One region of the Neptunomonas japonica JAMM 1380 genome, then DNA from elsewhere that is predicted to be linked to it. Evidence: predicted binding sites of a transcription regulator. Region 1 holds the regulator's gene; each other region holds the start of a gene.
The links. The regulator FNR, encoded in region 1, switches genes on or off when oxygen is low (the NO sensors DNR and NnrR bind a similar motif). The targets are predictions, from matches to a motif close to TTGATNTANATCAA.
Positions count from the first base shown of each region.

Region 1 (3,219 bases):
AAGGAGCTTCCTTCGGCGAATTGCATCTGTGCATTTAATGTGAGATTTTCGTGCTTGGTCGTGACTTCTTGTGCAAAGAGAGGTTGCGATGTGAGTAGTAAAAGAGCGGTGGTGTTTAGAAGGATTTTATACATACGAACCTCTATTATTGTTATAAGCTTATATGAAAGCTCACAATAACAGAGGTCTCTAATTTAGGCTACAGACCTTCGTAGGCCAGCATGGTGTAAACGGGAACACCTGCTTCTTGAATACGGATAGAGCCGTTTAAGTCTGGAAGATCAACGAGTGCAGCACTTTCTATTACTTCAGCACCTAATTTCTTTATTAGGGTGCAGGCAGCAAGAATAGTCCCGCCGGTTGCAATAAGGTCATCGAATACTAATACGCGGTCACCCGGGCCTACCGAGTCTATCTGCATTTCTACGGCCGCCGTACCATACTCCAGCTTATATTCTTGGTGTACGGTTTCGCCTGGTAATTTCCCTTTTTTACGTACAAGTACTAAAGGTTTCTGCATTTGGTAAGCCATGATTGAAGCAATGAGGAAGCCTCGAGCGTCAATGCAAGCAATGTGTGTGAGTTCTGAATTCATATACCGCTGAATAAATGCGTCTGCGACCATGCGTAATGCTTTAGGGTCTTTGAAAATTGGCGTGATGTCGCGAAAGACTACACCAGGCTCTGGCCAGTCAGGTAATGATCGGATAACTGACTTGACATAAAATTCGTCGTAAGACATGTACTAATGGCTCCTCAATCAAGCCGGAACGTTAACGCTTGATATGGCTCAATGTTTACAAAAAGAAAATACGGTTTAATCATTGCGTTGGGTTACACATAGAGATGGCTACTTCTTTGTGCAACTATTTCTAGCGCCGTTCGATTAATTGAACGGCGTTTTTTTATTTGTAAGTTTTGTAAGCTATATAGAAAGCTGCTGTACATCTACTTCTGTAGGAGTGTCTTTGCCATGACACTCTCCAGAAACGTCATATAAACTGTCTAAGTCAAGCAGGTCTAGTTCTTTTCCGTCAACTTGAATTAGGTTGTTCTTTTGAAAGCGGGTAAAAATACGACTCACTGTTTCTACAGCTAATCCTAAGTAGTTACCTATTTCATTGCGCGACATCGATAGTCTGAATTTATGAGCAGAGTAACCGCGCGCTTGAAAGCGTTGAGAGAGTTTAATGAGGAACGTAGCAACGCGCTCTTCAGCGTTCTTTTTTGAGAGGAGAAGCATCATTTGTTGATCGTCTCTAATCTCTTTGCTCATGGTTCGCATTACTTGGCGTCTCAGCTCTGGTAACTGGCCACAAAGTGTATCTAAATTATCAAAGGGAATTTCACATACCGTTGTAGTTTCCATTATTTTAGTGGAAACCGGGTAGTGTTGATTATCATAACCGCTTAAACCAACCAGCTCCCCTGGAAAGTAAAAGCCCGTGATCTGCTCTTCGCCTTCATTGGTAATGGTGTAGCTTTTAACGCTGCCTGCACGAATAGCAAAAACCGATTCGAAGTTGTCACCCTGATGAAATAGGTGATCTCCTTTTTTTAGAGGTCGGCTTTTCTCAATAATATTATCGAGGCTTTCCATTTCCGTGTTGTTTAATGAGACGGGAAGGCAAAGTGAGCTTAGGCTACATGTATTACAATGGGCTTGTTGCAGGCTATGCAGTTTCCCTTCCTTTTTTATATCGCTCATGGCCAATTCCTGTGTTTGTTACATAATGAGAGGCTACTCAGCCGCTAATTATGTAACATTTCGAGGAAGGCGTGAAGTATCTATTAGATGATACGAGAAAAACCTTGTGTCGCTTGTTGTTTCGGGATGTAGCGATCGAAGGCCATGCAGATACGTCTAATCAGCAAGCGTCCTGCTGCAGTTACATGAATACGCTGCCCGTCTAGTTGAATCAAGCCATCCTGAGCAAAGAGTTGTAATTCAGACTGCTCTTGTGAAAAATACTCTTTAAAATCAATGCAAAATAGCTTTTCTATCGGTTTTGGGTCTAACTCGAAATGGCAAATTAATTGTGTAATTACGGCGCGACGAATTTGGTCGTCTGTGCTTAATTGCACACCGCGTCGGATAGCGCTTGCGCGTGTATCAACTGCTGTAGAGTAGGCGTTAATGTCATGTTCATTTTGATAATAAACATCCCCTATCTGACTAATGGCGGAGACGCCCATAGCAACTAAATCACAATCTGAGTGGGTAGTGTAGCCTTGGAAGTTGCGATGAAGCTGTCCACTCTGTTGAGCAAGTGCTAGTTCATCGTCAGGTTTTGCAAAGTGGTCCATGCCAATATACACATAACCCGCATCGAGTAACTTATTAATAGTGGACTCAAGAATGGCTAATTTTGTTTCAGGGCTTGGTAGGTCTTCTGCATTAATGTGTTTTTGTGAGCGGAATCGATCGGGCATATGAGCATAATTAAAGACGGACAAGCGGTCGGGGCTCATGTCAATGACGGTATCAAGGGTGGCATTGAAGCTTTCAAATGTTTGGTGAGGCAGCCCGTATATGAGATCCATGTTGATCGATTTGAAGCCAAGATCACGTGCGGCCGTTAGCACGGCTGCCGTTTGTTCGGTGGGTTGAATGCGATTAACCGCTTTCTGAACAACGGGGTTTACATCCTGAACGCCAAGGCTGATTCGGTTGAAGCCGGCTTTTCTGAGCGTGCGCATTGTTTCTAATGATGCTTCACGTGGGTCTATTTCGATGGAATAATCACCGCTATCATCGTCAAGTAAATTAAACTCTTGCTTGAGTTTGTTCATAAGCTCTGTCATTTGCTCATCGCTAATGAAAGTAGGTGTGCCGCCACCCCAATGTAGCTGGTTAACAATTCGACCGTCGCTATACCATTTTGCTGCTTGCTCAATCTCTTTATACAGGGTGTCTAAATAAGGTTGAGCTTTCTTTCGGTTGCGGCTAATCACTTTATTGCAGGCGCAGAAGTAACATACATGAGCACAGAAAGGGATGTGCACATAAAGTGATAAGGGCGCTGTCTTATCAGTGGTTGTTTGCCCGTTTAGTACAAGTTGCTCTTCAGATAGTGAAGCGTCAAATTGGATGGCTGTCGGGTATGAGGTATATCGAGGTCCTGATAAATCATAACGTTTAATTAGATCTAGGTCCCACGAAATAGTTTTGTCTGGGCTCACGATAAGTTCCTCATAATATTAAGCGCTGCAGTATAA
Region 1 covers NZ_AP014546.1:1,422,461-1,425,679, forward strand. Annotated here, with positions in the region: gene NEJAP_RS06415 (alpha/beta hydrolase) at 1-134, opposite strand, end outside; gene NEJAP_RS06420 (adenine phosphoribosyltransferase) at 200-742, opposite strand; gene fnr (fumarate/nitrate reduction transcriptional regulator Fnr) at 926-1,708, opposite strand; gene hemN (oxygen-independent coproporphyrinogen III oxidase) at 1,792-3,183, opposite strand.

Region 2 (3,219 bases), 680 kb from region 1:
GTAACGAATTGCCTGAGGAACCTTGTCTGCAAGGTAATGCTTAACACCTAAGCGATTCACTCGAATACTCATTTCTGGGTCATGCGTATGCCCCTTAGGCTTATCCTTCTCTGGAGCGGGTCGCTCCTCGAGAATAGGTAAACGGTCGCCTATTATATCCAACAACTCTCTTTGCAAATCTAGCGATTGATCAAGCTGCCCTGCAAGCTTAGATGCCTCACCCATGTAGCGGTTTGCATCATCCTCATTGCCCATATCACTACTTAACTGACTGCGTAAGAGCGCAGCCTTAACCTTAAGGGCTTTATCTTTGGGGTACTGGTAACTTGCAGTATTTAGCAATTCATCAAATTGCCCCTGAAGGCCTACTTGCTCACTTTCAGGAAGCTCTGCCATTTCTAATCGACGAATGTTAGCTAAACGTAAGAAGGGCTCAGGGGAGCTATAACAACTATCTCGTCCTAATGAGATAGACTTCCGGTATGCTCCTTCAGCCAACTCTAATGTTTTTGTATAAACTGCAACCCTGCCAAGTTCCATTTGCCTTAACAGACTTAGTGGGGATTTTTGAGTAGCATCTTTTAATGTATCTTGCACGGGAATTAGTTCACCCTCATGCTCATACAATTTAGCGAGTAAATCATAAGCAGATAAAAAAAGCGGAAACTTCGCGACAAGCTTAATGAGCAGAGGTTTTGCAATAGAGTATTTACCTTGCCCCATACAGGCTTGTGCAAGACATAAGCCACTCTCTTTTTCTTTATGATGCGTAAAGCGCTGCTTAAAAAAACGTTCGGCTTCTTCAAAACGATTTAGTTGTAGCAGCAACTTTCCTTTCGTCATCTGTACGTAATCATAATCACTTCCAGATAACTCAATTTGATCACAAGCTTTAACCGCCATATCTAGCTGACCGCGCTCCACAAGCGCATCCACTTCGCGTAACGCATCCTTACGAAATATCACTGAATCTAATCTTGATTTAAGCTCGTCCATTGAAAAGGGTTTGGTTAACAACGCATCAGGCTGATTATCAATAGCATGTAATATGACTTCTTGCGAGGAATCTCCTGTCATAAACATCCAGCAAGCCTCAGGTTTTATATAACCAAGAAAGCGAGACTCTTCAAGTAATTGCAAACCCGTTAGCGGGTCACTTCCATTATGCCCTAATAGGATAATATCAAAGGCTCCATCTTTGATCAGTTCCAATACGTGACTATTAATAGTTACCGCCTGGATATTGGCAATTCCTAACTGCCTTAACATGTAAACAATTGTCGAACGCATGTTTCCACTGCTTTCGATCAACAGGACACGCTTACTAGAGTAGTCAATCTTCGGCGGGTGCACTAAATCAGCAATCCTTCTGCAAGAATAAAGTTTTCAGGTCATAGTATAGGAGCCATTGATGGCGGGGGGAAGGAGTCAGTAGTTTACTCAAAAAAAACACCGGCGAGGGTGAACACGCGGTGTCTAATACAGTTCTATGCTGTGGTTAACATCTTATCTTTACACGTACTTAAGACCCATGACCTAAATCAAGAAAAAGTCGACTACACGCATATTTAGACCTTCGGCTAAGCAGTCCATAATGCTGTTTTCCAGTACACTGATAAAAAAGAATGAGAGTTGAAGGGAATATGACAACTACTTTTATTACCCATGACGATTGTGGTCTTCATAATATGGGACCTGAACATCCAGAAAGCCCAATTAGACTATTAGCAATACGCAAGGTCCTTGAAAGGACGGGGTTAATTCAGCAATTAGAAACTATGCAATCTATTCATGTTACTCCTGAACAGATAGCAATGGCACACGCCTCACTCCATCAAAAACGCTTAGAAATGAAACTGCCTGAAGAAGGCATCGTTTATGCAGATGAAGATACAGCCTTATGTCCTGATTCTTTACATGCAGCAAGCTTAGCCGCTGGCTCAACAATCCTTGCCACTAACCGAGTGCTTGCAGGTAAAACTGATAATGCTTTTTGTGCGGTAAGGCCGCCAGGGCACCATGCTGAGCATAATACACCGATGGGGTTTTGCTTTTTCAACAACGTGGCTATAGGTGCAATGCAAGCATTGCAGCATCCACAAGTTAACCGTGTGGCTGTTGTCGATTTTGATGTACACCATTGCAACGGTACGGTTGATATATTTAAAGATAAGCCCGAAGTGCTAGTTTGCTCGACTTTTCAGCACCCTTACTATCCTGAGAGATATTGTGATATTCAACGACCAAACATCGTTAACTGCCCAATGCCTGCTCACAGCGATAGCGCATTTTTTAGAAATATAGTTGAGAAGCACTGGCTGCCTGCATTACAAAACCACAAACCTGATATGATTTTTATCTCAGCAGGCTTCGATGCTCATCACGAAGACCCCATGGCAGACATAAACTTAAATGAGGACGATTATCGCTGGGTAACCAAACTCCTCATGGACGTAGCCCGCGTATATTCTCAAGGTCGTTTAGTGTCTGTATTAGAAGGTGGCTACAACCCTGTAGCACTAGCATTTAGTGTTGAAGCTCATGTGGAAACACTGGCGGGTTATTAATATTTATCGTACACACTTAGAAACAAAAAAGGCCGCTCAATGAGCGGCCTTTTTATTTACTTTGAAACTATTAGCCAACAAACTTAATCATAACGCCTGCAGCAACCGCAGAACCGATTACACCTGCAACGTTTGGCCCCATAGCGTGCATCAACAAGAAGTTTTGAGAGTTAGCCTCAAGGCCCAACTTGTTCGAAACACGAGCTGCCATAGGTACAGCAGATACACCAGCAGATCCAATCAATGGATTGATAGAGTTACCACCTGCCAGTTTGTTCATAAACTTAGCCATTAAGATACCCATCGCAGTACCGATACCAAAAGCAACAATACCTAGTACTAAGATACCTAATGTCTCTATATCCAGGAATTTATCAGCGGAAAGTTTAGATCCAACTGAAAGCCCCAAGAAGATAGTAACAATATTGATCAATGCATTTTGTGCAGTATCACTTAAGCGATCAACAACACCACATTCACGCATTAGGTTACCGAAACAGAACATACCCAACAGAGGCGCAGCATCTGGCAGCAACATAGCTACCAATATTAGCAGCGACAATGGGAATAAGATTTTCTCTAACTTCGAGATATGGCGCAGCTGCACCATTTGGATCTTACGCTCAGCTTCCGTTGTTAAAGCACGCATAAT
Region 2 covers NZ_AP014546.1:741,100-744,318, reverse strand. Annotated here, with positions in the region: gene NEJAP_RS03375 (response regulator) at 1-1,353, opposite strand, end outside; gene NEJAP_RS03370 (histone deacetylase family protein) at 1,644-2,567, shown strand; gene NEJAP_RS03365 (sodium ion-translocating decarboxylase subunit beta) at 2,638-3,219, opposite strand, start outside.
Region 2: a site for FNR is predicted at 1,532-1,545, ahead of NEJAP_RS03370 (histone deacetylase family protein). Genes of this name have one in related genera too.

Region 3 (3,219 bases), 1.7 Mb from region 1:
TGAACAGCGTGATACACGCATAATTACTGCCATTATCTGCTGCTGGTAATATCAGAATCTTCTTTCAGAAAGTTATTGCGGATCGCTTCTTGCAATCGAGAACGCCGCTCTTCAACAGAGATGCCGTAGTACATTACGCACATACAGACAGCCAAAACGCCGTAGAGCAACATAAAGCAAGAGCTGCGAACCCCCATCGTATCGGCCACCAGACCAAAAAGGATTGGCAAGACAAACCCACCAATCGCACCCAACATGCCCACCATTCCCCCGACTACACCCATTCTTTCCGGATAGTAGTCATAGACAAGACGAAACACGCTGGCCTTCCCAAAGCCCATTGCCACACCCATCACCATGACCAAAACAGTAAACAACCAGACCGGCATATCGATCACGAACGTCGTATCCTCACGAATTCCATGAACCGTCATAGTGGTGGGGGGATAGGAAAGGAAAAACAAGCACACGAGGCAAACCCAGAAGACACTCCAATTAACATGGCGAGCCCCTAATTGATCTGCACTCCAACCTCCCAAGATGCGTGTTAGCGCACCTGGAAGCGTAAACATTAATGTCAGGAATGATGCAGTCTGAATATCCAAATCATAATGACTGACATAGTAATCAGGCAGCCATAAAGCAAGCGCTATATACCCCCCGAACACGAAGAAGTAATACAAGCCAAAACGCCATACACGGGCATCCGCGAGTGGTTTAAGCTGTTCAGATAGACGGTATACTCGACGCGGCTTACCAATACTTTTCTGATCTTCATCAGTGAGTATCCAAAACAAAAAAGCCAGCAACAACAGTACAACACCATAAACGGTTGGCGCCATTCGCCAGCCATAAGCAATAATTATTAACGGTGCGATTAAATTTGTGACTGCCGCTCCCAAGTTACCTGCACCAAAAATACCCATGGCCATGCCTTGCGAACGCTCACTAGAACGAGAAGAAACAAAGTGAATACCGATACTAAACATGCTACCGGAGACACCTACACACAAACCCAATAACAAGTAATGATTAAAAGTTGATGCATAAGAAAACAAAAACAACGGCACACTGACAAACATAAGTAAGGCGACAATAAGAATTCGGCTTCCCCAACGCTCAGCAAGAATTCCCATCGGTAACCGAAGTAACGCACCAGTAAGAATTGGTGTAGCCACCAACACACCAAATTGAGTCTCAGAAAGACCTAATTCATGCTTTATTTGAAGGCCAATAACAGAGACCAATGTCCAGACCGCGAAACACGCAGAAAAGGCCAATGTGGCCATCGCGATCGCAGATATCTGCTGCTGGTTGCTGTTAACTATCATCGAACACCCGTTCAAAGTGATATGAATGGGTGTAAAGGTAAGCCCGTAGCTATTTATTTTTGTTGATCGAAATCAAGACCTAACCTTATGATTAAAGTGATTTTTTACCAAAATACCTCTTTATGAGTACCTCTTTTTATCTTTGTAAGCACATGATTTTACTGATATTTTAAACATAGATTAGATCAATCATTCAGAAAGCCTTTTCTCACAATTTCTTTGTGAGTATTTGGCAATGCTAGAGGCACAATTAAGCCAATGCACTTTTTTAAACAATCAATCATCGCGCGCTTAGGTGCTGCCATGTTAGCTATCAGCATCATGGCGGTAGTCAGCATGATTGGGTCTGTTATTGTAGCGGAAAGTACTCAAGGTGATGCGGCAGGTATTAACCTAGCAGGCTCCCTGCGGATGCTCTCTTATAGAGTCATCGCAGAAACAGGCCAATACACGCAATCCCCTTCTGAAGAAAATCATAGTAAAGTCAAACTCTCTATTTCAGAATTTGAAAAGCGTATTAATAGCCCTATCCTCAAAACCGTTATCCCTCAGGACGGCGACCATGACCTCTACCGCCTCCACAACAACCTTGTTAATGATTGGAATGAACACATCATCCCATCCCTTAACAAAGCACTGATCGACACCCAACCTTCACATAAATATATTGATCTAATTGAAAAATTTGTTCATAGAATCGATCAGATGGTATTACTGTTAGAGCGCAGTACTGAATCTAAAATCAAGCTGCTCAGCTTGGTTCAGGCTATCAGTCTCTTTATGACGGTACTGATCATCTTTATTGCCATGTTGGACATAAAAAACAACGTAGTTCTCCCACTACAAGAACTTGTACACATGGCCCGTCGCGCCAGCCGAGGTGACCTAGCGGCGAGAGTTGAATATGAAAGCCAAGATGAACTAGGTGTGCTCGGCGACTCTTTTAACCATATGGCTGAAGAGCTTTCGAAAATTTATACGGATCTAGAACAGCGCGTTGAACGTAAAACCGCTCTATTACAGCAATCAAATGAATCTTTACAACTCTTATACGACACCACTCGATGCTTTAACCGTAAAGAAGATATCTGTCGCCGCTTAATGCCCGTCATGCAGCAACTGGAAACGGTCAGCCCGTTTGGCCCAATAGAAGTAACCCTTTGCGAACCCAACAATAAAAAAAGCTATCGAGAGCTCACGACACAAACCATAGAAAGGCCTGAGAACTGTCGCGTACTCAGTTGTAATAGCTGTATCGTTCAAGAGCTTGATCACCGACCACACAAAACATTATCTTTACCTATTCAGACGAGAGAAACGTATTTTGGGGAGTTTAATGCACAGTTTCTTCCTCATGTACCTCCTAATCAGTCAGAGATAAAACTGATAGAAACCATAGTAGAAAATTTAGCTACATCGATGTCTCTTGAGTTAAAAGCAGAACAAGAACAGCAACTATCACTGATAGAAGAGCGCGCCGTTATTGCTCGCGAGCTTCATGACTCGCTCGCTCAGTCACTTTCTTATTTAAAAATACAGGTCACTCGCCTACAAATTCTGCGTAAAAAAGAATCCAGTACAGAGAGTATTGATGATGTTGTAGATGAGCTAAAAGAAGGACTTAACAATGCTTACCGCCAATTACGTGAGTTACTCACCACTTTTCGTCTCAAATTGGATGAGCCAGGGTTAGCACATGCGCTTGAAACCACCATCAATGAATTTTCGGAACGTTTAGGCATCCCGATAAAATATCACTACGGAATCCACCACTTAACATTAACGCCTAACGAAGAGATTCACGTACTTCAATTACTGCGAGAAGCGCTGGCAAATGTCGTCAAACATTCACAAGCCAGCAAGGTTAGTGTCTCGATCAGCGCAGAGA
Region 3 covers NZ_AP014546.1:3,164,156-3,167,374, forward strand. Annotated here, with positions in the region: gene NEJAP_RS14795 (nitrate/nitrite transporter) at 33-1,331, opposite strand; gene NEJAP_RS14800 (ATP-binding protein) at 1,590-3,219, shown strand, end outside.
Region 3: a site for FNR is predicted at 1,394-1,407, ahead of NEJAP_RS14795 (nitrate/nitrite transporter). Genes of this name have one in related genera too.

Region 4 (3,219 bases), 1.7 Mb from region 1:
AAATACTATTGTCTTTACTACCGCGTTGCTTATGATTCCTGCCATTGGTGCTGGTTTTGCTTTGCAAGATCAAAATACGCCGTTGTGGGTTTTCCAATTGCTGGCCTTCTTGTCAGGGATTGGTGGTGGTAACTTCGCATCTTCGATGTCTAACATCAGCTTCTTCTTTCCTAAGAAGCAGCAGGGTTTGGCGCTGGGACTAAATGCGGGTTTAGGGAATGCTGGTGTAACTACTATGCAAATCCTTGTGCCATTAGTCATGACTATGGGTATCTTCGGTGGTGCGCCGATGATCCTAGAAAACACTTCAGGTACCTTGATTGGTAAGATTCCTGCTGGATCTGAAACTTATATCCACAACGCTGGTTTTGTATGGTTGTTGTTTTTAATTCCGCTGGCGATTGTTGGTTGGTTTGGAATGAACAACCTTCGTACGGATGACGTTTCTCCAGATATAGGCTCACCTGTCGGTGCGATGTCTAAAATTGTAGGCTTATTGCTTATTGGTTTTATGACAGCCGCTGCTGGTTTGTTCATTATCTTACCAGACCCAACAGGCCTGGGCGCTCCAGGCTGGGCTAAGTGGCCTGTGATTGTTGGTATTCTTTTCTTCACAATTATGTTGATGAAGATGATACCTGGTGACATTAAACCTAATTTACAGCGTCAGTTTAAAATCTTTGAAAATAAGCATACTTGGGTGATGAGCGTTATCTACACCATGACTTTTGGTAGCTTCATTGGTTACTCTGCCGGTTTTGCATTAGCAATCAAAGTTGTATTTGGTTATCAGCATTTAATGGTTGATGGCGTGATGACTCATAACATTGTTAACGCTAATGGGCCTTCTGCTCTAATGTATGCTTGGATGGGACCATTTATTGGTGCTTTCATCCGTCCTATCGGAGGCTGGATGGCAGATAAAATGGGTGGCGCACGTGTAACTCACTATGTTTCTATCGTGATGATTGCAAGTGCTCTAGGGGTTGCTTACTACCTTAAAGCGGCTTACCAGTCAGCGACGCCTGAAGAGTATTTTGTACCTTTCATTGGATTGTTTTTAGTGTTGTTTGCTGCAACAGGTATTGGTAACGGCTCTACTTTCCGTACTATTGCTATGGTCTTTCCTAAAGAGCAAGCGGGTCCTGCACTCGGCTGGACTTCTGCTGTGGCTGCTTACGGTGCGTTTGTTATACCAAAGGTATTTGGTGAGCAGATTAAACTGGCTACACCTGAAATGGCACTCTATGGCTTCGCTGTCTTCTACTTGCTGTGCTTGGCGTTGAACTGGTGGTATTACCTAGGCCCTAAAGCAGAGTTTAAGAATCCATAAATGCAAAATTAAGCATGATGATTTTCTATTTAAAAGAGCCCTTCAAGGGCTCTTTTTTTATGGCTGCTATTCCTATTTTGACTGACTACCTACAAATACTCCTCTGTCGTTATTTTACGTAGAGTTCTGTTGGTGTAATTATTTTTTATTCATATAAAACATGTGTTTAAGTTGTTTTTTCGATGTATCACCAAAGTGGTATTTCTCCCTGTTGGGGTTTGTTTTCATGGTTTGTATGTTGATACAGATCAACAAGTTTTGAGCATTAAAGCAGTTATTGTGGGCTCAACAGTAAGCAATAGGGTTTGTTCTTCAGGGATGGTTGAACGGCCTTATGACCGGATGAATCGGTAAGCGCTCAAGACAATTGACCTTGTCGGCGTATTAATAAAACGGCTCGGGGTTATAGCCCCGTCCTGACCTAGCGGTTTCAGGAGAGAATAAAATGAGTCATTTGCTCGATAGATTGAGATTTTTAAAGAAAAAGCAGGGCACCTTTGCCAATGGGCACGGGGAGACTGTTAAAGAAAGTCGTGAATGGGAAGATGGATATCGTCAGCGCTGGCAGCATGACAAAATTGTTCGTTCCACTCATGGTGTTAACTGTACGGGTTCTTGTAGTTGGAAAATCTACGTTAAGAATGGTCTGATCACTTGGGAAACCCAGCAAACAGATTATCCTCGTACGCGTCCTGACCTGCCAAACCATGAGCCTCGTGGTTGTCCTCGCGGCGCAAGTTACTCTTGGTACATCTACAGTGCTAACCGTCTTAAATACCCAACCGTACGTAAGCGCTTAATTAAGTTGTGGCGTGAAGCACGTGCGACCAAAGATCCTGTCGCAGCGTGGGCTTCTATTGTTGAAGATCCTGCAAAGGCAACATCTTATAAGTCAATGCGTGGACAAGGTGGTTTTGTACGTTCAACTTGGGATGAAGTAAACGAAATCATTGCTGCTTCAAATACCTATACAATTAAAGAATATGGCCCAGACCGCGTTATTGGCTTCTCGCCAATCCCAGCGATGTCGATGGTTTCTTATGCTGCTGGTGCGCGTTACCTATCGTTGATTGGTGGTGTTTGCCTGAGCTTTTATGATTGGTATTGTGACTTACCACCCGCGTCTCCTATGACTTGGGGGGAGCAGACTGACGTTCCAGAGTCAGCTGACTGGTATAACTCTAACTATATTATTGCTTGGGGATCTAACGTTCCTCAAACACGTACACCTGATGCTCATTTCTTCACAGAAGTGCGCTATAAAGGTGCTAAAACAGTATCGATTACTCCAGATTACGCCGAAGTTTCAAAGCTGTGTGATCAGTGGTTGAACCCTAAACAGGGTACTGATGCTGCCTTGGCGATGGCTTTTGGTCATGTCATTCTGAAAGAGTTCCATGTTGATAACCCAACTGAATACTTCACAGATTACTGTCGCGACTATACGGATATGCCATTTTTGGTTCAGCTAGAGCAACGCGACGATGGTTCGTATGCTGCTGGCCGCTTTATCCGTGCGTCTGACTTTGATGGCAACATGGGTCAGGATAACAACCCAGAATGGAAAACTGTTGCTTATGATGAAGCAACGGATAGCTATGTCGTGCCAAATGGTTCTATTGGTTTCCGTTGGGGTGAGAAAGGTAAGTGGAACATCGAGCAAAAAGAAGGGCTTGAAGGCCGTTCTACTTCATTGAAAATGAGCTTGCTAGATAGTCATGACGAAGTCGCTTCTGTTGGTTTCCCATACTTCGGTGGTGTAGAGAACGAGCATTTCACGCACAATACCTTCTCTGACATTATTCATCACAACCTTCCGGCTAAGCGCGTTAAGCTAGCTGATGGTTCAGAGTCTTTACTGGTAACCGTTTATGACTTGATGATGG
Region 4 covers NZ_AP014546.1:3,160,601-3,163,819, reverse strand. Annotated here, with positions in the region: gene NEJAP_RS14790 (MFS transporter) at 1-1,333, shown strand, start outside; gene NEJAP_RS14785 (nitrate reductase subunit alpha) at 1,779-3,219, shown strand, end outside.
Region 4: a site for FNR is predicted at 1,572-1,585, ahead of NEJAP_RS14785 (nitrate reductase subunit alpha). Genes of this name have one in related genera too.